DNA from 2 places in the Pseudoalteromonas sp. Z1A6 genome. Region 1 is predicted to be linked to the other one. Evidence: predicted binding sites of a transcription regulator. Region 1 holds the regulator's gene; the other holds the start of a gene.

Region 1 (12,048 bases):
GGTAAGCAAAAAATTACAGACAGTCCGTACAATAACTTATTACAAATGGATGCGGCTATTAACGTGGGCAACTCTGGCGGCGCATTAGTTAACTCCAATGGTGATTTAGTCGGTATTACTTCTGCGCAGTTTAAAACGCGTGAGAACTTGAATATTCAAGGAATATTCTTTGCGGTTCCTTACTCACTTGCTAAAAAAGTAATGAGTAAGCTCATTCGTCATGGTCGCGTTGTGCGCGGCTATTTAGGCTTTGAAGGCACAGCAGTAGATAGTACCGGCAAGGAAGTAAACGACAGTCTGACCCCAGTTACTGGCATGCGTATTACTAATTTAGACCCTTTGGGACCAGCATGGCAAGCGGGTATTGAAGAGCAAGATATTGTTATTAAAATTGCAGGGCTTTCGGTAGCAAATCCACAAAAAGTGCTCGAAGAAATAGGTAATACAGAACCCGGTAAAGAAATAGAATTTGAGCTTTACCGGAATGGTAAAATAGAAAAGATTATGGTGACTGTCGCAGAGCTTGAAACAAAGCTTTAATAAAAAAAACACCAATTCCATTAAGTATGTGATCTGAATTTTACACCGAAAAAACAATTCAGTTCTAGGCGTAAATTGATGTAAATGGTTGTTCCCTTTACGAAATTGACAACAAAGGAATGGGTTGTTTTAGCAAGTAAAATAGATCAGCTATTTATTGGAATTGGTATAATACCAAGCTGCATAAATCGTCAATAAAAAGGTCGGATAGCAATTTGCATATCCGACCTTTTTAAAAATAGCCTAGTTAAATATCTACTTAACTACTTCGACGTTTAATATTTGCACCCAACGCACTTAGCTTATCTTCAATGCGCTGATAACCTCTATCAACGTGATAAATACGGTCAACAACCGTTTCACCCTGTGCCACTATACCCGTTAAGATTAAGCTAGCTGAAGCGCGTAGGTCGGTTGCCATCACTTGCGCGCCCGTTAGGCTCTCAGTCTCACCACAAATTGCGGTATGCCCTTCTAAACGAATATTAGCGCCCATACGCTGCAACTCAGGTACATGCATAAAACGGTTTTCAAAAATCGTTTCCGTAATCGTTGCACTACCATTTGCTACTACATTTAATGCTGTAAACTGAGCTTGCATATCCGTAGGAAAACCTGGGTGTGGAGCTGTTTTAATATTCACGGCTCTCAGTTCTCGGCCGCGCATATCAAGATAAATACTGTCGTTATGTACTTCTAAGTGTGCATTTGTTGCACGTAGCTTTTCAATCACAGGCTCAAGAGAATGAAAGTCAGTGTTTTTGCAAAGTACTTCACCGCCTGCCATTGCTGCAGCGACTAAAAACGTACCTGTTTCTATTCTATCTGGTAAAATGCTGTGCTCGCATCCTGCTAAACGCTCAACGCCTTCAACTTCAATGCGGCTAGTGCCTGCACCCGTAATTTTAGCGCCCATAGCAATTAAGCAGTTAGCTAAATCAATTATTTCGGGCTCGCGTGCAGCGTTATCAAGTATGGTTTTACCATCAGCGAGGGCAGCTGCCATCAATAGATTTTCGGTAGCGCCTACGCTTACCATTTCCATAAAGATTTCAGCGCCTTTTAAGCGACCGTTTACCTTGGCATTAATATAACCATTTTCAACGTTAATTACCGCGCCCATGCGCTCCAAACCCTGAATATGAATATCAACAGGGCGAGCACCAATAGCACACCCACCAGGTAAAGACACTTGAGCTTCACCAAAACGAGCAACTAAAGGGCCTAATGCAAGTACAGAGGCACGCATTTGCTTAACTAAGTCGTATGGCGCTAATGTCTTATTAACCGTTGCGCCGTCAATCACTAGCGTATCGCCGTGCCAATTAACATCAGCGCCTAGAGTTTTTAATAAGGCTTCAGTGGTCACTATATCGCGAAGGCGCGGTACATTAGTAAATGTACTTTTTCCATCAGCTAATAATGAAGCAAACAAAATAGGAAGTGCGGCATTTTTAGCGCCAGAAATAGTCACTTCACCAGCAAGTGAAGTACCACCTTGAATTACAAATTGATCCATTAAGAGGCCCTATTTATTGCGGTAAAATAAATTTTTGTTCACGCTTCCACTCTACAGGAGTAAATGCACGAATAGATACTGCGTGAATTGTGCCATCTGAAATTGTATTCATTAATGGGCCATAAACTAGCTGCTGCTTTTTAACTCGGCTTAAACCGTCAAAGCATTCACCTACTGCAACAACTTCATAATGACTACCATTGGCTTTTACATGTACTTCAGCTAATTGAAGTTCTTCGCGTAATAATGTTTCGACTTGGCTAGTTTCCATAACTCTCACTCAAATAGGGTTGTAACCTGACCCAGTTGCATTAAATTTTGCAATTGCTCAGGTAGGTTTTGCAATTCAAGGCGAATGCCTTGCTGCTTTAATTCTGCAAAAGAGTGAATTAACCAAGCTAAGCCCGCTGTGTCAACCCTAGATACACCACTTAGGTCGAAATAGATGATTTTATGCTTGGTTAATAGCTTGTTGTTCAGAAGCTGTTCATCGCCAATTGAATTTCGAGTAAGCTCACCGTTTACTCGAAAATGTTGTCCATCAACTTGGCTTATTGCCAATTTAGTCATTCGAGTTACTGCCTCTAAACTGAACTGGTAGCTGACTCTTTTGCTCTAAAAGGTTACTTACATTATCAATACCTTGCTGACGCAAAATACCTTGTAGCTCACTTTGTTTTGCATCTAGTAAACTAATACCTTCAGCAATCATATCGTACGCGCGCCATTCACCGTCACGGTCTTCGCGTACTTTAAAATCGATTCTGATATCAGGTTTACCATCTTCAATAATTTTAGTTTTAACGACAACGACATCTTTGCCTTTAAATGCTTGTTCTGCACCAAACTCAACTTTTTGGTTTGTATATTGAGTGAATACACCTGCATAAGTAGCAACTAAGTACTCTCTAAAAACACCAATAAAGCGTTGAATTTCTTTAATTGCTTTGGCTTTTTCAGCTTCGTCGGTAATTGCACGTACTTTAGATACTTCACTACCTAGTACGCGAAGTGCTGCATATTTGTAGTCGATATAAGGCATTAATTCATCTTCAACGATTACGCGAAGATGCTCTTGATTTTTAACAATTAATGGCTGATCTTTTTTAATACGTGCAAATGTATTATCGGCAACTTGGCGTACCATTTTATTTGGATCAACCAATTTAACATCTGCTGCACTTACGCTTTGAGTTAGCGTCATTGTGCCAATTGCTACAATAGCTAAAAACTTTTTCAACATAATAATTACTCACTACCTTGGTTGAATAAAAACTGCCCGATTAATTCTTCAAGTACAATGGCAGACTTAGTATCAGTAATTGAATCGCCATCACCTAGTGCTTTACTTTCCACACCAAACAAATCGTCAATTGCTTCATCTTGCTTGTTTTCAGTCACTGTTTCGCCTAAACAACGTTGTTTAGCCGAATCTGGAGAAATGACAGGGTGAATACCTAAGTACTGCTCACCTAAAATACCCGACGTTAAAATAGAGATTGAGCTTGTGTCTGAAAAACGACATAAATACTGTGCATCAATGGTCATGTTTACCACTGGTAAAAACTCTTGTGGGTGTACATAAATTGATTCAACACGACCAATTACAACACCACCTACTTTTACCGGCGCACGCGCTTTTAATGAGCCAATGTTTTCAAACTTGGCATTAAGCGTATATGTTTCGCCAGAGCCACTAATACCTGAATTGGCAACTTTAAGTGCGAGCATCGCAAAAGCTAAAATGCCAAGTGCTACAAAAAAACCAACTAAAATTTCTAATTTCCGTGAATTCATTATCTATACCCTATTAGCTGGTAAACATTACCGCTGTCAAAATAAAGTCAAAACCTAAAACTGCTAATGACGAATGAACAACCGTTTCGGTGGTTGCTTTGCTGATCCCTTCTGAGGTCGGCACACAGTCATATCCTTTATAAAGCGCAATCCAGGTCACCACTATGGCGAATACAAAACTCTTAATAATACCGTTTAGTATGTCTTGCTGAAACGACACTTGTGATTGCATGATTGACCAAAAACTACCTGTATCAACCCCCAGCCAATCTACACCCACTAAATGAGCGCCTATGATTGCTACGGCTGAAAATATCAATGCAAGCAATGGCATGCTTATAAAACCCGCCCAAAAGCGCGGTGCAATAATACGTTTTAGCGGATCGATTGCCATCATCTCAAGTGATGAAAGTTGCTCTGTTGCTTTCATTAAGCCAATTTCAGCAGTCAATGCGCTACCTGCGCGTCCTGCAAATAGTAATGCAGTAACAACCGGGCCCAGTTCTCGCAATAAACTCAGTGCCACTAACGGCCCTAAACTATCCTCAGCGCCATAACCAACTAATACGGTGTAACCTTGTAGAGCCAACACCATGCCGATAAACAAACCCGACACCATAATAATCAGCAACGATTGCGAACCGACCATATAAAGTTGGCGAACAAGTAACGGTGTGCCTTTTTTAAAATTAGGAACATGCGCAAGCGCACTAAACAGCATATAAGCCGAACGGCCAAGAGCCGCAAAACGTCCTAGCGTTTTATGCCCTAGCTTTTGAAATAAATCCAACATTATGCTTTTTCTCCAAGCAGTTCATCTGCATAAGCTTGAGCCGGAAAATGAAATGGTACCGGACCATCCGACAAGCCTTTTAAAAACTGTTGAACTAAAGGAGATTCATGATTGCGCATTTCATCAGGAGTACCACAACCAATTACACCTTGATCGGCGATAATTATAACGTGATCGGCAATACTCATTACCTCTGTCACATCGTGTGTCACAATTAAAGACGATAAACCCAATACTTCGTTAAGCGACTTAATTAGCTTAACCAATACGCCCATCGAAATAGGGTCTTGTCCTGCAAATGGTTCATCGTACATGATTAGCTCTGGATCAAGTGCTATAGCGCGCGCAAGTGCAGCACGTCTTGCCATACCGCCCGATAACTCAGAGGGCATTAAATCTTTAGCGCCACGTAGCCCAACCGCTTGCAATTTCATTAATACAACTAATCGAATAAGGTCTTCACTTAGCTTTGTGTGCTCTCTTATAGGAAACGCAATATTGTCAAATACCGACATATCAGTAAACAGCGCACCACTTTGAAAAAGCATGCTCATTTTAGTACGTGCTTCGTATAACTCTTTACGAGACATTTTAGGAATGCTGCCACCTTCAAATAAAATATCACCTGAATCTGGTTTAAGCTGACCACCAATTAAACGCAACATAGTGGTTTTGCCAATTCCGCTTGGCCCCATGATCGCAGTAATTTTACCTTTAGGAACGCTAAAACTCATATTTTTATATATGATTCTATTGCCTCTCGAAAAGCTAACATCCTTGACTTCTACTATTGATTGCGACAAGTCGCTCTCCATAAAAATGTTCACTAGTGCACCTATTTTAAAGCTTTTTTGTCAAAGATGGAAAAAACAATTCGTAAGATTTTGTAATACACCCATGAAAAGGATTATAAGACTCGCTCAAAACAGCTTAACCCCGGCTTAAATTTTTAAATTAGCTGTTTAAAAGCAGCATTGTTACGTAGTTGACCTTACTCTTTTATTTATACTTTCATCTTGGCTTTTGTTACTATTCGCGCCATCCGTATTTTGTATAACTGGCTTAACACAATGGTTACCTCGTTTGTTATTTTAATTCTTGGTTTTGCAGCTCTTGTTTGGAGTGCAGACAGGTTTGTTTATGGCGCTGCGGCTCTTGCTAAAAACTTTGGTGTACCTACACTTATTGTTGGTTTAACCGTGGTAGCTATGGGCTCTTCAGCACCCGAAATGATGGTTTCAGCCTCTGCCGCTTTGGCTAATAAAACCGACACAGCAGTTGGTAATGCTGTTGGTTCTAATATTACAAACATTTTACTTGTGTTAGGTATCACAGCTTTATTTCGCCCTCTTTCAGTTTCATCAAGTACATTAAAACGTGAAATGCCATTAGTGATGCTCGTATCTTTAGCTACTTGGTATGTGTTTTCAGATAACTACTTTTCATTTAATGAAGGTGTTGCACTTTTGGTTGGCTTTATCGTATTCATCGGTGGGTTAATTATTGTATCTATGCGTGCAAAAAACCAAGATGACCCATTTGTCTCAGAAGCCTGCGACGATGTACCAAACGATGTACCTACGAAAAAAGCGGTATTTTGGTTAGTTGTCGGCATGATACTCCTACCTGTTAGCTCTCATTTTTTAATAGGTTCGGCTGTCGATATTGCTAAATACTTCGGCTTAAGCGACCTAGTAATTGGTTTAACGATTATTGCCATTGGTACTAGCTTGCCAGAACTTGCCGCTTCGGTTGCAGGTGTACTTAAAAATGAAGATGATTTAGCACTAGGTAATATTGTTGGCTCAAACATATTTAATATTCTAGCGGTATTACCACTTGCCGGTATTATTAACCCTTCTGCCATTGACCCATCATTAGTAAGCCGAGACGTATTAATTATGATTGGCGCAACACTTGCCCTAATTATTATGTCATTGAACTTTAGAGGCACCCAACGTATCAATAGAGTAGAAGGCGGCTTATTGCTAATAGCGTTTTTGGGTTACCAAGGGTATATTTTTAGTCAAGTAGGGTAAATGATGGCAACGCTAAATTTTATTGAACAAGGCCTTCGCGTTTTAGATGTTGAACGCCAAGCACTTAGTGATATTGCACAATATGTAGATGAAAATTTTCATAACGCGTGCCAATTAATGTACGACTGCGAAGGCCGTATTATTGTCATTGGTATGGGTAAATCAGGTCATATTGGCAATAAAATAGCGGCAACCCTTGCAAGCACTGGCAGTCCAGCATTTTTTGTTCACCCTGGTGAAGCAAGTCATGGTGATTTAGGTATGATCACTAAAAATGACGTGGTTATGCTTATTTCTAATTCAGGGGAGACCAGCGAAGTTTTAAATATCATTCCGGTTTTAAAACGACTTGGTGCCAAAATGATATCGATGACTGGCAATACGCAATCAACCATGGCGACCCTTGCTAATGTACATGTGTGTATTAAAGTAGAAAAAGAAGCCTGTTCATTGGGTCTAGCTCCTACATCAAGTACCACTGCAACGCTTGCGATGGGCGATGCCATGGCAGTTGCATTATTAGAAGCTCGCGGGTTTACAGCTGATGACTTCGCGTTATCTCACCCAGGTGGTAGTTTAGGCAAGCGCTTATTACTTACTTTAAAAGATGTTATGCACAGCGGCGCAAATACACCTATTATTAGCGTTTCACAAACAGTTAAAGACGCCCTTATTGAAATGTCTGCTAAAGGGCTAGGTATGACAGCCATTGTTGATGAAGATCAGCAGCTCGTGGGATTATTTACCGATGGCGATTTGCGTCGTATTTTAGAGCAAAGAATTGATATTCATACAACACAAATAGATGTTGTTATGACTAAGTCATGTACTACGGCTACACAAGATATTTTGGCTGCTGAAGCGCTTAATATTATGGAACACAAACGTATAAATGGCTTAATCGTCGTCAATGATAAAAACCAACCTATTGGCGCATTAAACATGCAAGACCTATTAAAAGCAGGAGTGTTATAAATGCAATTTGAAGAACTCTATCAACCGCTGAGCGATGATGCAAAAGCACGCGCTAAAAAAGTAAAGCTACTTATATGCGATATTGATGGTGTATTTTCTGATGGCCGTATTTATCTTGGTAATCAAGGTGAAGAGCTAAAAGCATTTAATACAAAAGATGGTTTTGGCATTAAAGCGCTTATAAACAGTGGCTTTGAAGTGGCTGTAATTACTGGTCGTCATTCACAAATAGTGCAACAACGTATGAGCAGCTTAACCGTACAGCATATTTATCAAGGCCAAGAAAATAAGCTCATTGCCTATCAAGAGCTAAAAGACAAACTCAACCTTAGCGATGAACAAATTGCTTATATAGGTGATGATGGTCCTGACATGCCCGTTATGGAATTAGTCGGCTTTGCTGTTGCAGTAAATGATGCCCATCCACTTATTAAACGTTTATCACACTATGTAACGCAAATGCCTGGCGGCTTTGGTGCAGTAAGAGAGCTCACCGACTTACTTATGCTTGAAAATGGTAAAGCATTGACTACACAAGGCACTAGTTCATGAATGCAGCGCGCATAATATTAAGCGTTTTATTCATTAGCTGTATGGTTTGGCTTTGGTACCCTTATTTTACACAAACAAATATTGTGCCTCAGACTGAGCCTGAAGTTATTGCCAAGCCTGATTACATAGCCATAGAACTCAAACAAACAGCCTATGACGAACAAGGTAAAATTAGCCACAAAGTCACTGCGGCTAAAATGGAGCTATATCAACAATTAGGTTTTACGTTTTTTGAAAAACCTATTTTTACTTTATATAACGAAAAGCAAACGTGGCAAATAAATGCAGACGAAGCAACATTATACGAAGACAAACAATTAATTTTAGAAGGCAATGTGGTTGCCAAAAACTTAACCGATAACGCCATGATAGACAAAATCAATGCTGATAATATTCAGGTAGATATAAAGCTATTAACAATGCGTTCGGAGCAACCCGTTATCATCACTGGACCCAATTTAAAAATCACTGGTAAAGGCCTAGAAGCCGACTTAAAAACCGAAGTGATAAAACTAATTAACCATACGCGAACCATATATTATGACCAATAAAATATTAAAATCACTTATTATTCCTACACTTATACTAGCGTTTAATAGTAGTGCTGCAGAGCAAAACACGCAACCGGCTGCAAATCAAATTTCAATAAGCGCCGATAAGCAAGAAGGTCAATTAAAAGCTAATGTCGGGATTTTTGAAAAAAACGTTGAAATTATTCACGGTAACCGCCGTATCACAGCCGACCGCTTAGAAGTACATAAACGCGATGAACTTGGCGATAATAAACAATTATTAATTGCTACAGGTAGCCCTGCGCACTTTGAAGAAAAGCAATCAGATGGCACGACTATGAGCGCCAGTGCTGACGAAGTACGTTATGATGTATCTAAGCGTTTTTTAACGCTTGTTGGTAATGCACAAGTATCGCAAGCGGGACAAAAAATAAATGCTAAAAGCATTACCTACGATATAGAGCAGCAGCTAATCAGTGCCGAAAAAGATGAAAACTCAACTGACCGCGTTCACACAATTTTAGTACCAATCGAGACTAAAAAAAGTAAAAAAAGCGACAAAGGTCAACCATGAGCACATTAAAAGCAGAGCTATTAGCAAAGAGCTATAAAGGCCGTGAAGTTGTAAAAAACGTCGGCCTTGAAGTCAAAGCTGGCAGTATTGTTGGCTTACTTGGCCCTAACGGCGCAGGTAAAACTACCACGTTTTATATGATAGTAGGACTTGTACCTAGCGACAAAGGTAAAATATCGATAGACGATAACGATATTACTCTTTTACCTATGCATAGTCGTGCTAGATTAGGCATTGGCTACTTACCGCAAGAGTCTTCAATATTCAGAAAGCTGACTGTTTATCAAAACTTAATGGCCATTTTAGAAACGCGCAAAGAGTTAAATAAACAAGCTAGAGAAGACACTCTCGATAAATTATTAGATGAATTTAGCATACAACACATTCGTGATAGCCAAGGTATGGCATTGTCGGGTGGCGAACGTCGTCGTGTTGAAATAGCACGTGCGCTGGCAGCAGATCCTAAATTTATATTACTGGATGAACCATTTGCAGGTGTTGACCCGATTTCGGTATTAGACATAAAGAAAATAATAGAACATCTTAAAAATCGTGGGATTGGTGTATTAATTACCGATCATAACGTAAGAGAAACCCTTGATGTTTGTGAAAAAGCCTACATTGTTTCTCATGGGGAGCTGATTGCATCAGGTACTCCAGAACACGTATTAAATGATAAAACAGTACGCGATGTTTACTTAGGCGAGCAATTTAGGCTGTAACATTTACGCCATGTCTTTAAGCATCTGCTAGTATTAATTATAACAACATAAAAGGATTGTTAGAGATACATGAGGCAATCACTACAGCTGCGCATGGGCCAGCAACTTACAATGACTCCACAGCTGCAACAGGCTATTCGTTTGTTGCAACTCAGTACATTGGATCTCCAGCAAGAAATACAAGAAGCTCTCGACAGCAACCCGCTATTAGAGGTTGAAGAACCAGACTATTCCGAAGACGCTGCAGGTAAAAACGAGCAAAAAGCAGATACAGATGACATAACTGTTAGCGCATCTGCCGATGATGCTCCAAGCGAATACGAACAAGATAGTGGTGAAGCACTTGCAAAAGACACGCTAAGTGACGACATGGCTATGGATGTTAGTTGGGATGAGTACATGAGTGCCGCCCCTGCAGCATCATCAGGTCCAATGCCTGAAGACGAATCAATATACCAAGGCGCCTCTACTGAAACGCTTCATGAGTATTTAATGTGGCAATTACAACTAACGCCATTTAGCCCTACCGATGAAGCCATTGCTATTGCTATTGTAGAAGCCGTCGATGATTCAGGCATTTTAACACTAAGCTGCGAAGAAATTTTAGAAAGCTTTAATCAAGAAAACGAAGAAGATAACGAAGTTGAACTTGATGAAATTGAAGCAGTATTAAAGCGCATCCAACTGTTTGATCCTGTCGGTATTGCTGCACGTAGTTTACAAGAGTGTTTATGTATTCAACTTAACCAGTTTGATAAAGAAACACCTTACATTAATGAAACGAAAATGATTTTAACCGAGCATATTGATTTATTAGCAGCTCGTGACTATCGTACATTAATGAAGAAGACTAAGCTCAAAGAAGAAGAGCTTAAAGAAGTAATGACATTAATACATACTCTTAGCCCTAAGCCTGCAGATACTATTGTAAGAGAAGAGTCTGAGTATGTTATTCCTGATGTGTCAGTTAAAAAAATTAAAGGCCGCTGGGTTGTTGAGTTAAACCCAGATAGCATGCCTAAAATTCGTGTTAATAGCCAATACGCTGCAATGTCTCGCACTGTAAAATCCAGTGGTGACAGCCAGTTTATTCGCTCGCATTTACAAGAAGCTAAATGGTTTATTAAAAGCTTAGAAAGTAGAAACGACACGCTATTAAAAGTAACAAATTGTATTGTTAAGCAACAACAAGGCTTTTTTGAACACGGTCCTGAAGCCATGAAACCAATGGTTTTAAATGATGTTGCTGAAATGGTAGAAATGCACGAATCAACAATTTCGCGCGTAACAACCCAAAAGTATATGCACACACCCCGTGGTATATTTGAGCTTAAATATTTTTTCTCAAGCCATGTAAGCACCGAAAACGGTGGTGAATGTTCATCTACAGCAATCCGTGCGCTTATCCGAAAATTAATCGCAGCAGAAAACTCAGCAAAACCATTGAGTGATAGCAAAATAGCGGATATATTGGCTGAGCAAGGAATTAAAGTAGCGAGACGTACAATCGCAAAATACCGCGAATCTCTGGCTATTCCACCGTCAAATCAGCGTAAAAGTTTGATTTAAGACGCAAAAAAAAGAGGGTAATGCTTATGCAACTAAACTTAACTGGTCGTCACGTAGAATTAACCGATTCACTAAGAGACTATATTAATACCAAATTTGCGAAGCTAGAAAGACACTCTGATCATATTAATAATGTTCATGTCATTCTTGATGTAGAAAAACTAAATCAAAAAGCAGAAGCGACAATACACGTAAGTGGCGCCGAACTCTTTGCCTCTACAGAACATCAAGATATGTATGCCGCCATTGACTCGTTGATCGACAAGCTAGATCGCCAAGTAATTAAACACAAAGAGAAGCTTGCTCGACACTAATATGATGAAATTAAGCTCACTTATATGCCAGGACTGCAGCAAAGCTGCGGTCCTTTTTAATAGCAAAAAAAGGATTTTAGAGTTCATTAGCGAACTTGCTCACGCTAAACTTCCATACCTACCGCAACAAGACATTCTAACT
Region 2 (12,048 bases), on a different contig from region 1:
TTGGTGCTACGTTTAACTTTTTAAGTACCCACTCATAAGCACGTAAATCAGGTTTGTAAATTTTAATATCTTCAATGCTGTAACGCGCATCAAAGTAAGACATTAAACCAGCGCTTTCAAATTGTGCCTTTACACCCTTGTTTGAAGAATTTGTAAGGCTTACTAATTTATAGCCTTGCGCTCTAAGTTTTGCCAGTCCTTCTTTAACATCAGAATGTGGTGGTAAAGTTAGAAGTGGTGTAACAATCGCTGTTTTGGCTTGTTCACTAGTAATATCAATATTATTGTTTTGCGCAACCATAAGAAGTGATGCCACGCCGATTTGTCCGAAGTCGTGATAACTACCGCTTACAGTATCTACTAGTGAATGGTGCAACATAGTTGAAAACCACAGCGGTAATAAATCTTCACGTCCGCCTAGTGCTTTACCAATAGAGGTACGCATTGACGTTAAATCAAGTAGGGTTTCGTTTACATCAAAAATAAGCACTTTAGGCTTTGTTTGTTCTTTTGCTTCATCAGCGACTGCATAACCAGATACAAGGCTTGTGCCCACAAGTAATGAAAGAGTCAGTGTTTTTAACGATTTTAAAATAGACATTAATTTTTCTCCGATTCAAGTGCTGCCATAACATCAATAGGTTCTGCGCGTAGGGTGTAGTCTTCACTTAAGAATGCGTATGTAATAACACCATCTTGATTTATTACGTAAGTAGCAGGTAGCGGTAATTTAAAGCTTTTATCGCCGTAGTAGTGTTCAAAATCAATACCAAATTGTGTGTATAACGCTTGAATACGCTCATCAAGTGTAAACAATAAACCAAATTGCTCAGCTACTTTATTGCTCACATCTGAAAGCACATCAAATTCAAGGTCGTTTTTTTGTGCCGTTGAGAGTGTTTCATCAGGTAACTGCGGTGATATTGCTACTAATTGAGCACTTTGAGTTTTAAATTGCGGTAAGTAATCGTTCAGTGCTTTTAGCTCTAAATTACAATATGGGCACCAGCCACCACGATAAAAGCTAATAATTACCGGGCCTTTTTTTAATAAATCTGCAAGCTCAATGTTTTCGCCTTTATGATTGGCTAAGCTGAAGTTTTCTACTTTTTGACCAATTTGCAACGCATTATCTTTAATATGCTGTGCAATAAGTTCTTCGTTTGTAGTGTTCATTAATGCCAAAACGTCAGCCGGTAATTTGGCATCTTTTTGTACGTTGTAGGCATCTATTTGCGCTTTTAAACTCATGATTGAACCTCAATAATTAGACTATCTGCAATTATAGTGTTTTACATATTTAAATAAACATTGCAAAACTGAAAGCTTCATTCGAAAATGTTAAACATTGAAAAGTGCACAATGGCATCTTTATGTATAATTTAAGCGACTTAGAAACATTTATAGCCGTAGTTGAAAATAAAGGGGTGCTTGCTGCTGCGCGCGAGCAGCGTTTATCGCCTGCAACGGTAAGCCATCGCTTAAGTAAATTAGAACGTGAGCTTGCAACAGTACTTGTTTTTAGAGACAGCAGACGAGTACGGTTATCTCCCGCCGGAGAAATATTTTACGCACGAGTGGGTGCTATAATTGAAGCACTTCACGATGCTGAGCATAGTATTGGTGCACGAAGCTCATCAGTAAGTGGTTTATTGCGCGTAACCATGCCGCCTTGGATTTTTTCAAAATATGTAATGCCTAGACTTAATGAGCTGGAGCACGCTTATCCAGAGCTAAAGCTTGATTTTTTAATAACGGATCATTTTGTAAATGTGGTTGATGATGCACAGGACGTTGCTATTAGAGTAGGGCAATTAAATGACTCAGGACTGCTTTCTCGTAAAATAGTAAACAATAGCCGCATACTTTGTGCAGCTCCTAGTTACATAGAAAAATACGGCATGCCTGAAAATTTAACGCAATTGAGCGAGCATTATTGGGTATGTTTACCGTGGCAACGACAGTTAAAGCTTTTTGACGAACATAAAAAAATCCATACTTTTAATGCTAAAACCCGTTTTACTATCTCAAACTCCGATAATATGACCCAAGCTGCTATTGCAGGCCATGGTATAGCTATTAAATCTAAAATAGCGATTAATGAAGATCTTAAAAATGGAGTTTTAGTTGAAGTTATGCCCGGTGTAATGGCACAAGATGATGCGCCAGTGTGGTTTTTACGTCCGCAAAATAGTTTAACTACCCGCAAAACCGATGTTTTTTATGACTTTATGAAATCGTTATTTTTGAGCTGCGAATAAGCGTTTAAATGAGCGCTTTGCTCCAGTTAAAAATAAATAACCAGTAAGTTCTGCTAGTACGGCAATAAAAATAGCTGCAACAATGGCGGCTATAATAGAGTCTTTTTTTAAAATAATTTGACCTTCAAAGCGTTGCCATACTTGTTGCTTTATATCCTTCATGCCACTGATCATAGTAAATATATACGGAGATTGCGCAAACCTATTTACAGCGACTTGTAAGTCTTGTTGTCGTGTGTAAAGTGTACTGATATTACTTGCCCCCTTATTCACAATCCCATCATCAATATTTTTATAGTGTTTTATTAGCTTGTCTAAATCATTATTAAAATACTTAGCAGCATCGTTTTTAAATGGTGCAATTGCATTATTAGCTTCAATTAATTGGGCTGATAAGGCCTGGCCAAAATCGCTCACAAATGCAGGGATTTGCACCCCAAGTAGTAAACCAAATGCAAAGAAACTAAGGCGGATATAATCTAAAAATTTACTCATTTATCTTCCTATCCATTTAAATAACCCAAAATTAACATTTGAGCTTGTTTTTATATCAAAAACTCGTAATCTATTGGTAATAAAAATAACAACAAAAATAACAACAAAAATAACAACAGGTGTATGTTAAGGATGACGAAAAAAGTAAAGTTCACGTCAACATTTGTTGATATTTCTAAGCAGCTCAAACGCTTTGTATCGCGCATTGTTCAACCCGACGATGTAGAAGATATTGTGCAAGAAACTTTTGTAAAAAGCTACGAAGCTGATTTAAAGCAAGATATACAGTTTACCCGCAGTTACATGCTTAAAACAGCAAAACACCTAGCACTTAACCATATAGCTAAGTGGGACAATAAATTTAATGATTCGTTAGAAAACGATAACGAATTACCCGTACTACTCAAATCAATGAAGCTCGAAGATGAATATACATCTAAAGAGCGCTTTTTACTTTTTTGTAGAGCTACTGAGCAACTAAGCTCATCGATTCGTAAATGCTTTATATTAAAAAAAGTGTACGGCATGAGCCAAAAAGAGATAGCAGACCAAATGCAGTTAAGCCAAAGCACTGTTGAAAAACACATTGCCAAAGGATTGTTACAAACCATGTTGTACATGCGTGATCATGAGCAAAGCTCTCAAACGCACCCTAAAGCTCAAGCACACCCTATATCCGTTAAGAGGGTCGCAGAATGAGTAATGTTCATCAATTTAATTCAAAAGATTTAATTTTAGAAAAGTCATGTGATTGGATAAGCGCGATTGATCGTGGTTTAACTGATGATGAAAAAGAGCAATTTAAATTATGGATGATGCAAAGCACCGCTCATCAGGACTCTATTTATGAGCTTGCCCAGTTGTGGGATGAACTTTCGGTATTAAATGAATTAAGTCATTTATTCCCTCAGCGTGGCAATACTAAATCATCAAAAAATAAGTGGATGTTTTCTTACTCAATTGCAGCGAGTTTATTTGCAGCACTAATGGTATGCAGCTACTTATTAATTAATTTAGAAAATGGCTATAACCAAGAGCTTGCAAAAGTTAATTACACTAAAATTTACAAAACAAAAGTAGGTGAGCAAGCAACCTATGTATTGCCAGACGGCACCATAGTGCAGCTTAATACTAATAGCTTACTAGAAGTTGCTTATAGTAAAGGTCGTAGGCAATTGCTGCTAAGCCGTGGAGAAGGGCGTTTTAATGTAGCAAAAGATGCTACGCGCCCGTTTAGTGTTATGGCGGGAGATAAAAGTTTTACCGCTCTGGGTACTGTTTTTAATGTACAGCGCAATACTTCGTCAGATTTAGAGCTTGTTGTTACCGAAGGCAAAGTGATGATCACCGACCCTAGTGTTGCGGTTGATGCAAATGACTTTAAAGATTATCAACTTGCAGATAACAGCACGCAAAAAATTCGTCAAATTAATGCCAATATTGTTATCTCAGGCGAAAAAGTAATTATAGAGCAAAGCGTTACAAAACCAATTACCCAGCTTTCAATGAACGACGTACAACGCGATTTGGCATGGCAAAATGGCATGCTTATTTTTAATGGAGAAGAGCTAAGTGATGCGTTAAATGAAGTAAGTCGCTATACCGCCACACGTTTTGAGCTTTCATCAGACGAGCTCGCCAGTATTAAAGTAGCTGGGGTATTTAAAGCAGGTGACGTTGAAGGTTTACTAGAGAGTTTACAGACTAATTTTTCTATTGATCATGAGCGTTTAGGTGAGCATGTAGTAACGCTAAAACACCATACAGAATCATAAGTAGACGTTATGAAAATCAGACTAATGCTAGCTAAAGTTGCACCTATAAAGATTAAACGTAAAAAAAACATTAAAAAAAAGAAACAAAACCATAGAGGATTTTTGTTTGTCAGCTGTTTATATAAGTTGCGCAGTAACCAAACGCATTTATTGAGTGGATTGAGTGTGCTTGTACCGGCTATTTTTAGCTTGAGTGTACAAGCCGCAACTCAAACCACTGGGCAAATGGTGCAATTTGATATAAAAGCGCAGCGAGCAGACAAAGCCTTAATTGAATATGCTAAACAAACAGAGCAAACCGTGGTGTTTTCTTATGAGTTGGCAAAGCAGTATGATGCAAATTCAGTTTATGGATTTTACACTCAGCTAGATGCCCTAGAGGCATTACTAGGTGGGACTGAGCTCGATGCGGTTGTTGATCAAAATGGTTTACTGAGTATAAAACTCAAACAAATCAACAGGAATGATAACAACATGATGAAGCTTTCAGCGGTCAGTGCAGCAGTATTACCAGCTTTACTTGCAGTAAATTCGCAAGGTGTAAACGCAGCAGAAGAAGTCGCTCAAGAAAAAATTGAAAAAATTGCTATTGTCGGTAGCCGTGTAGCAGGACGTTCAGTTGAAGATTTACCCGTTCCAGTAGATATCTTAAGTGCAGAAGCGCTTGAAAATACAGGCCAAACAGAAGTTGGTCGTATGCTACAGTCTATCGCCCCTTCATTTAACTTTTCAAGCTCTGCAATTAGTGACGGTACTGATGCTTTAAGACCTGCGACACTTCGCGGTTTGGGCCCCGATCAAACATTGGTTTTAATTAACGGCAAACGTCGTCACCAAGCAAGTATTATTCATATTAATGGTTCTGTTGGGCGTGGTACCGCAGGTACTGACATGAATGCAATTCCAGCCTCTGCAATTAAACGCATTGAAGTATTACGTGATGGCGCTGCTGCTCAGTATGGTTCTGATGCAATTGCAGGTGTTATTAATATTGTGCTTAAAGATGGTAGCGAAGGTGGTAAAGCGGCTATTAACTACGGTCAATATTCTGAAGGCGATGGCGAAACCATTAACCTTGATTTTAATAAAGGCTTTGCGCTAGGTGATGACGGTTATTTAAATACAACTATCAATTACCGTGACCGTGCACCGACTAACCGTGCAGGTTTACATGGCTCTTGTCAGTTTTATGGTTGTACAGAACTAAGTGACGGTACTTTACTTGCTGGCGATCCGCGTGAGCTGACAGCCGATCGTGATACTTTTAGAATTGGTGATGCTGATTCGCAGCAGTTTGGTTTAACAATTAATACCGGTTACGAGTTAGGTGATGGCGAGCTTTACGGCTTTATTACTTACTCAACACGCGAAAACGAGTCGGCTGCATTTTTCCGTCATAACGCAAATGCTGGTGGTAACCCTGTACTGCAAGATAACGATGCGACTATACCGCTAGGCTTCTTACCAAAAATTAATACAACTATCGACGATATCTCGTACAACTTTGGTTATAAAACTGAGTTTGATAACGATGCAAGCCTTGATTTATCATACACCTACGGTGAAAACAGCATTGATTACACGACAAGTGACACTATCAATGCCTCATACGCTAACTTTTTACGTTATAACCAAGGTTTAAGTGCTGCTGATATTCGTACAACTATCCCACGTGAAGCGTACGCTTACGGCATGGAATTATCACTGCAAACAATCAATATTGATTTTACGCAAAACTTTGATGATTATTCTTTAGCAATGGGTGCTGAAATCCGTACTGACGAATACCGCATTTTAGAAGGCAATGAGTACGCATACCGCGATTACGATACAACTAACGGTGTAAGTATTTACAACGGTTTAAGTGGCGGTGTTGGCTCTGAAGACGCATCGGGTGGTTCGCAAGGTTTTGGTGGCTCGTCTCCTGCGTCATCAGTTGATGAATCGCGTGATGTAATTTCATTTTACATAGATGCAGAAGCTTATGTAATTGAAGATGTGATTTTATCGGGTGCACTTCGCTACGATAACTACAAAGGCTTTGGCGACACCGTAAACTTTAAACTTGCTGGTAACTGGTCTGTAACCGACGATATTTCATTACGCGGTGCATTAAGCTCAGGTTTTAGAGCGCCTTCAATGCAGCAGCTTTACTTCAACAATGTAAGTACGCAATTTGTTGTTGGTGCTAATGGTAACTTAGTGGCAGAAGAGGTTGGGACATTTAGAAACGATTCAACACTTGCGCAAAGCTTAGGTATTCCAAAGCTTAAAGAAGAAAAATCACAAAACCGTAGTTTAGGTATTGTGTATAACGTTACAGATAATATTAACGTAACCGTTGATTACTACTCAATTGATATTGATGATCGTATTGTAATTAGTGACCGCTTAGGTAAAGGTTTATCTACAAGCCTTGATGCTGCACTGAATAGTGCGGGTGCTGGCGTAGGTCAGTTCTTCTTAAATGGTGCTGATACAGAAACTCGTGGTGTTGATTTTGTAGCAACGTGGAACACTGAAGGTTTAGGAGGCACGCTTGATTTTACACTTGCAGCTAACTTTACTAAAACAGATGTTGTATCGTTATTTTCGCCTGCTGGCTCAAGCCTTGAGACAGTAAATGTAGACGATATATTTTCAGCTGAAGACATCTCTATTATTGAAGAGTGGCAACCAGAGGATCGTATTAACTTAAGTGCGCTTTATCAACGTGACGATTGGACAGTTAACCTTTCACTTAATCGTTTTGGTGAGTACACAGTAGAAGATGGTGGTCGTCAAACGTATGGGGCAGAGATTTTAACTGACGTTAAAGTTAACTACTTCGTTACTGAAGATTTGTCGGTAAACATTGGTGCAAACAACTTGTTTGACGTTTATCCAGATAAAAACGAAATAGGTAACTCTCGCTCAGGTACTATTGTAGATGCTAGTGGCAACACAGTAATAAGTAGTTCAGGTGTGTTTGACTACTCACGTCGCTCGGCTCCATTTGGTTTTAACGGTGCTTACTACTACGTAGGTGCAGAATACCGTTTTTAATTAATAACACTCCCTTTCGTTATTTAACTCAAAGGGCCGTAAGGCCCTTTTTTTGGTTTTAGCTTGGATTGATTTATTGAGAAATCAAACTTATTGAATAATCATCGTATTGCTTAATATTATTCATTACACTCATTAAAGTATTATGTGTACTGTTTTCGTCTGCGGTTATAAGTACCGTACTTATTTCATATTTAGCCGCGAACATCGCTAAATTAGTCGCAACTTGCTCTAAATCAATTAACCTCCCTGAAAAATATACTCCGTTACTTTCATCAATTCTAAATAAAGCATTTTTAACAGGCTTATCTATTTGAGGGCTGTCGAGTGGCCGGTTTAATTCAATAGCCACAGGTTTTACAAAAGATGTAGTTACAATAAAGAAAATTAGTAATATGAACACTATGTCTAACATCGGGGTCATATCTACATCAGCATTATTTTGCAGTTTAGTTAGTTTACTTTTCATATTAGACCTTATTTTTAATTAAATGCTGCGGCGCCACAGCAAGGTTTTAGGTACCTATTAACAAAATTAGCACAGCAAAAATAAAGCGTGGTTAAATAAATATTCTAATAACATTAAATATTTGTATTCATTATGTATTTAAAATGTGGCGAAATAAGGTGGTGTTTGTAGCAATCTGCTTATATGGGGTCTATATGGCATCGTTATAGTGTGATTTAATTCGTTAAATTGCTTAAAGATTTATGCAGATTGGTATTAGAGGCAATAAAAAACCCAGCGCTAGGCTGGGTTGTATTTATGCGTTATGTAAGCTTACTGCTTTTGCATACGGCTCATTTCTGCATGGCAGCTTTGCATTGTTAATAATGTTTTAGCCAGTGCAGCTTCGCAATCAGCCGGTTGTGGTTTATCCATAGCGGCTTTAATTTCTACAAGCGTTTTATCTTCTACTTCTTCAAGCTCTTTTACATACGTGCTGTCGTTATGTGAGGTGAATGTAGTAAGTAAGGCTGTGTATGCACGTCGTGCTTCAACTGCGAAAGATGAACCATCTTCGCGTTCGCCTTTTTCATTAATTGCATATGGCTGCAAGCGCTCAACACTCACTTTTCGGGCATCTATCATGCGCTGAAAAAGTGCGCCAATAGCAGGGTCTTCAACTTTTTCCTGTGCTTTTTGATAAAAATCGATGCCGCTGTTCATAACTTGAATGATGTCAGTAATATGATTTACTTCTGATCCTTGATGGGTGTTCATAATGACCTCTTTAATTAAATGAATGTATAGTTCAATTTAATTAAAGCAAGGTGTGTTCCAAGTTCATGGCTTGTTTTAAGCTTATGTTTATTAACGGTTTGTTTTTTATTTTTGGAGTTGCTAGGTTAATAGAGTAGGTATTAACCTAGCAATTTTTACATTATATTGTGTAATAAAGTTATTTTAGCTCTTCAGCTACTTCAGCTACTTTTTGGCGTAACCAGATGTGGCTCGCATCGCGATGTAACAGTGGGCTCCAAATCATATCAAGCTCAAAAGGAGGAATTGGAAACGGTGGCTCTAAAATTTTAAGCCCCGGATCATCTAAGTATATATTTGCGGCTTTTGAAGGAAGGGTCGCAATCAAATTTTTCTCTTTAGCTAAATGAATCGCTACATGGTAGTTACGCGTAAAAGTGGCAATGTTACGATGTTTACCAAAGTGGGCAAGTGCTTCGTCAACCCAACCAAGTTTTTGCACATCTTTAGGGTCCATGCCCACGCCTACACCAAAACCTGTTTTACTCACCCATATATGGCGCGCTTTTAAGTAGCTGTCGAGGCTAAAGTTTTCAATAATAGGGTTGTCGGCCTTAACTAAGCAGCAAAAACTGTCTTTCCAAATACGTTTATGATGAAAAGACTGAGGTAAGTTTTCAAAACGGTTGATTGCCATATCTACTTTACCGTTTTCTACGTCATGAAAGGTTACATCACTTGGTGTGAGTATATCTAAAGTAGTATCGGGGGCTTCTTCGTGTAGTTTACTTAAGAGCTTTGGCGCTAACGTACTTGCAGCGTAATCACTGGCCATTATTCTAAATACACGTTTACTCTGGCTTGCCTCAAATTCTCTATTAGGTGCTAGGGTTTCTTCAAGCGTCATTAATATGCCACGAATAACGGGTTGTAACTCTAAAGCGCGCTCTGTCGGGACCATACCATCGCTGGTACGAACTAAAATAGGGTCGTTAAATAAGTTACGAAGACGTTTAAGGCCATTACTCATTGCGGGCTGCGTAATACTCAATTGATTAGCAGCGCGTGTTACATTGCATTCTCGAAGCAATGTATCGAGATAAACGAGTAAATTTAAATCTATTTTACTTATATTCATTGTGTGTCCTTTGCGTCTACCAGTGATGGATAAATCGCTGTGCTGTCGGGTAAGGGTAAATATGACTTACCTGCCCATTTTTTATATTTTGTTGAGCCTGCTTCCAAAAGCTAACATCTATAAGCTCTGGATGAGTGCTGAGGAAAAACTTTTTATACATAGGATTAGGCATTACAAATGTACATAACTGCTCTGGGAATACATCTTGTGGTGCAACAGAGTAACTTTGTTCATCCATTAAATAATCGTCGTAGCTCTTTGCTTTTGGTAATGCTCTAAAGTTCATATCTGTTAGGTATTGAACTTCATCGTAATCGTAAAAAATAATACGTTTGTGCTTACTTACACCAAAGTTTTTTAAGAGCATATCGCCAGGAAATATATTAACGGCAATCATTTCTTTTAGAGCTTGCCCGTATTCTTCAATCGCGTCTGCGGCACTTTCTTCATCAGCATTTTCTAAAAATAAATTGAGTGGTGTCATGCGCCGTTCAATATATAAATGCTTGATGATCAACCATTCGCCTTCAATTACCATTGATGAGCCAATTGTTTTATGTAATTGCGCAAGTAAATTACTATCAAAACGTGCCAAAGGAAATACGACGTTAGAATACTCTATGGTATCGGCCATTCTGCCAACGCGATCATGGTTTTTTACTAGTTGATAACGCTTTAATACGGTATCACGGCCGAAGGGCTTACTTTCACCAAATTTGTCTTTTATTACTTTAAAAACATAACCAAATGAGGGAAGGGTAAATACCATCATCACCATACCGGGAGTACCCGGTGCAATTGTAAACTCATCATTAGAGTGAGATAAGTGATTTAAAAACTCTCGATAAAACTCAGTTTTACCCTGCTTATGAAAACCCACTGCGTTATAGAGCTCAGCAAGTGTTTTGTTTGGCATAAGCTGATTCAAAAACCGGACAAGTGCTGAAGGTGCATGAGTCTCTACCATAAAGTAGGCGCGGGCAAAGCCAAAAATGACACGCATTTGAGACGATTTAGTTAAAAGTGCATCTAAATATAATCCGTTATCTTCATCGTGCAATACGGCGATTATAAAAGGCTGAACCCCACTTTTTGAAACAACACGACCAACAATATAAGCTGCTTTATTACGATAAAAAGGTGTGTGCAAAATATCAAAGCGCATTTGCCAAGGTTGGTGATGTGTATCGGGTGCTTGTTTATAAAAAGCTTTAACAAGAAGGCGAATATCACGCTCTAAATTTACAAATGGGGCTTTAAAATCAAAATGATTAATAATGCGTTTTATTGTTGGCTTTAGGCCATCAACTACTGGAAAGTATGTCCTATATTCGGCCTCAACAGGTACTGAAGGAGCATCTTTCAAAGTTGCTTCTACAAATATAAAGTCATTATGAAAATAGCGCCTATGGTACAGCCGGCAAAATACAGAATTATAAAAGGTTTCGGCGAGTTCTGCTTGAGGGTGGAAACATAAAAAGTGCTGATATATCTTTTTAACTTCGAGCCATAGGCTTTCATCTAATTGCTCTGTTGGGGTTTCTTTTTTTAGCGCTTGTGTGGTTTCGTTAACACGATCATCATAATAGCTGATACGCAAACGGCTGATATCATTAATTGCTTGCCAATCTTTTTTTGCAAAGGCGAGAGGGGCTTTGGCCGTTGTTTTTTGAAATAGCTGATAGTGCCTTTTAAAACCCGTTAAAATTAATTCAGCAATATGGCGAGGCTGCATTTGCACTCCTTAATAGTCCCTAGAGCTTATACTCTATTGTGTTAAGGGTATGTTATTTTAAGTTTAAAACCAAGATAAATATTACTTGCTAATTAAGAGTGATTTATTGGTATTGAGCTATCTTTTTTTCGAGAATTTTAATTTGTTTAGTAATAACCAATACATCTTTTTTGTACTCTTTATTAATTATTTTTAATTTTTTAGTAATATCTTTGGTAATACGCTTTTTATCATCAATGGCTAAGATATGATTTAATCGTTCTTGTTGTTTATATTCGGTACGCTGCTTATTACGATCAAGTATTGTTAGTTTATGGTTATTACTGCGAAGCTCTGCCTGTAAGCCAGATAGAAGCCTTTCACGTTCAAGCTCATTCAGTTGTTTAGTGTAGTCA

Evidence for each region. Region 1 encodes sigma-54, which starts transcription at its own class of promoters, with help from an activator protein. Its sites were predicted from a motif close to GTTGGCACGNNNNTNGNNT; they were not measured.
Region 2: a site for sigma-54 is predicted at 8,845-8,863, ahead of GQR46_RS02465 (PA2169 family four-helix-bundle protein). Genes of this name have one in related genera too.

Annotation. Positions count from the first base shown of each region.
Region 1 covers NZ_WTKW01000033.1:3,826-15,873, forward strand. Annotated here, with positions in the region: gene GQR46_RS03735 (trypsin-like peptidase domain-containing protein) at 1-540, shown strand, start outside; gene murA (UDP-N-acetylglucosamine 1-carboxyvinyltransferase) at 800-2,059, opposite strand; gene GQR46_RS03745 (BolA family protein) at 2,073-2,330, opposite strand; gene GQR46_RS03750 (STAS domain-containing protein) at 2,336-2,629, opposite strand; gene GQR46_RS03755 (ABC transporter substrate-binding protein) at 2,622-3,302, opposite strand; gene mlaD (outer membrane lipid asymmetry maintenance protein MlaD) at 3,308-3,856, opposite strand; gene mlaE (lipid asymmetry maintenance ABC transporter permease subunit MlaE) at 3,870-4,649, opposite strand; gene GQR46_RS03770 (ATP-binding cassette domain-containing protein) at 4,649-5,464, opposite strand; gene GQR46_RS03775 (calcium/sodium antiporter) at 5,720-6,688, shown strand; gene GQR46_RS03780 (KpsF/GutQ family sugar-phosphate isomerase) at 6,692-7,663, shown strand; gene kdsC (3-deoxy-manno-octulosonate-8-phosphatase KdsC) at 7,664-8,215, shown strand; gene lptC (LPS export ABC transporter periplasmic protein LptC) at 8,212-8,766, shown strand; gene lptA (lipopolysaccharide transport periplasmic protein LptA) at 8,756-9,301, shown strand; gene lptB (LPS export ABC transporter ATP-binding protein) at 9,298-10,023, shown strand; gene GQR46_RS03805 (RNA polymerase factor sigma-54) at 10,093-11,592, shown strand; gene hpf (ribosome hibernation promoting factor) at 11,619-11,906, shown strand; gene ptsN (PTS IIA-like nitrogen regulatory protein PtsN) at 11,911-12,048, shown strand, end outside.
Region 2 covers NZ_WTKW01000020.1:3,155-15,202, reverse strand. Annotated here, with positions in the region: gene GQR46_RS02505 (haloacid dehalogenase type II) at 1-601, opposite strand, end outside; gene GQR46_RS02500 (peroxiredoxin-like family protein) at 601-1,251, opposite strand; gene GQR46_RS02495 (LysR family transcriptional regulator) at 1,374-2,261, shown strand; gene GQR46_RS02490 (DUF2937 family protein) at 2,241-2,756, opposite strand; gene GQR46_RS02485 (RNA polymerase sigma factor) at 2,889-3,455, shown strand; gene GQR46_RS02480 (FecR domain-containing protein) at 3,452-4,531, shown strand; gene GQR46_RS02475 (TonB-dependent receptor) at 4,541-7,576, shown strand; gene GQR46_RS02470 (biopolymer transporter ExbD) at 7,650-8,045, opposite strand; gene GQR46_RS02465 (PA2169 family four-helix-bundle protein) at 8,358-8,801, opposite strand; gene GQR46_RS02460 (LysR family transcriptional regulator) at 8,980-9,918, opposite strand; gene aceK (bifunctional isocitrate dehydrogenase kinase/phosphatase) at 9,935-11,653, opposite strand; gene GQR46_RS02450 (DUF4124 domain-containing protein) at 11,757-12,048, opposite strand, start outside.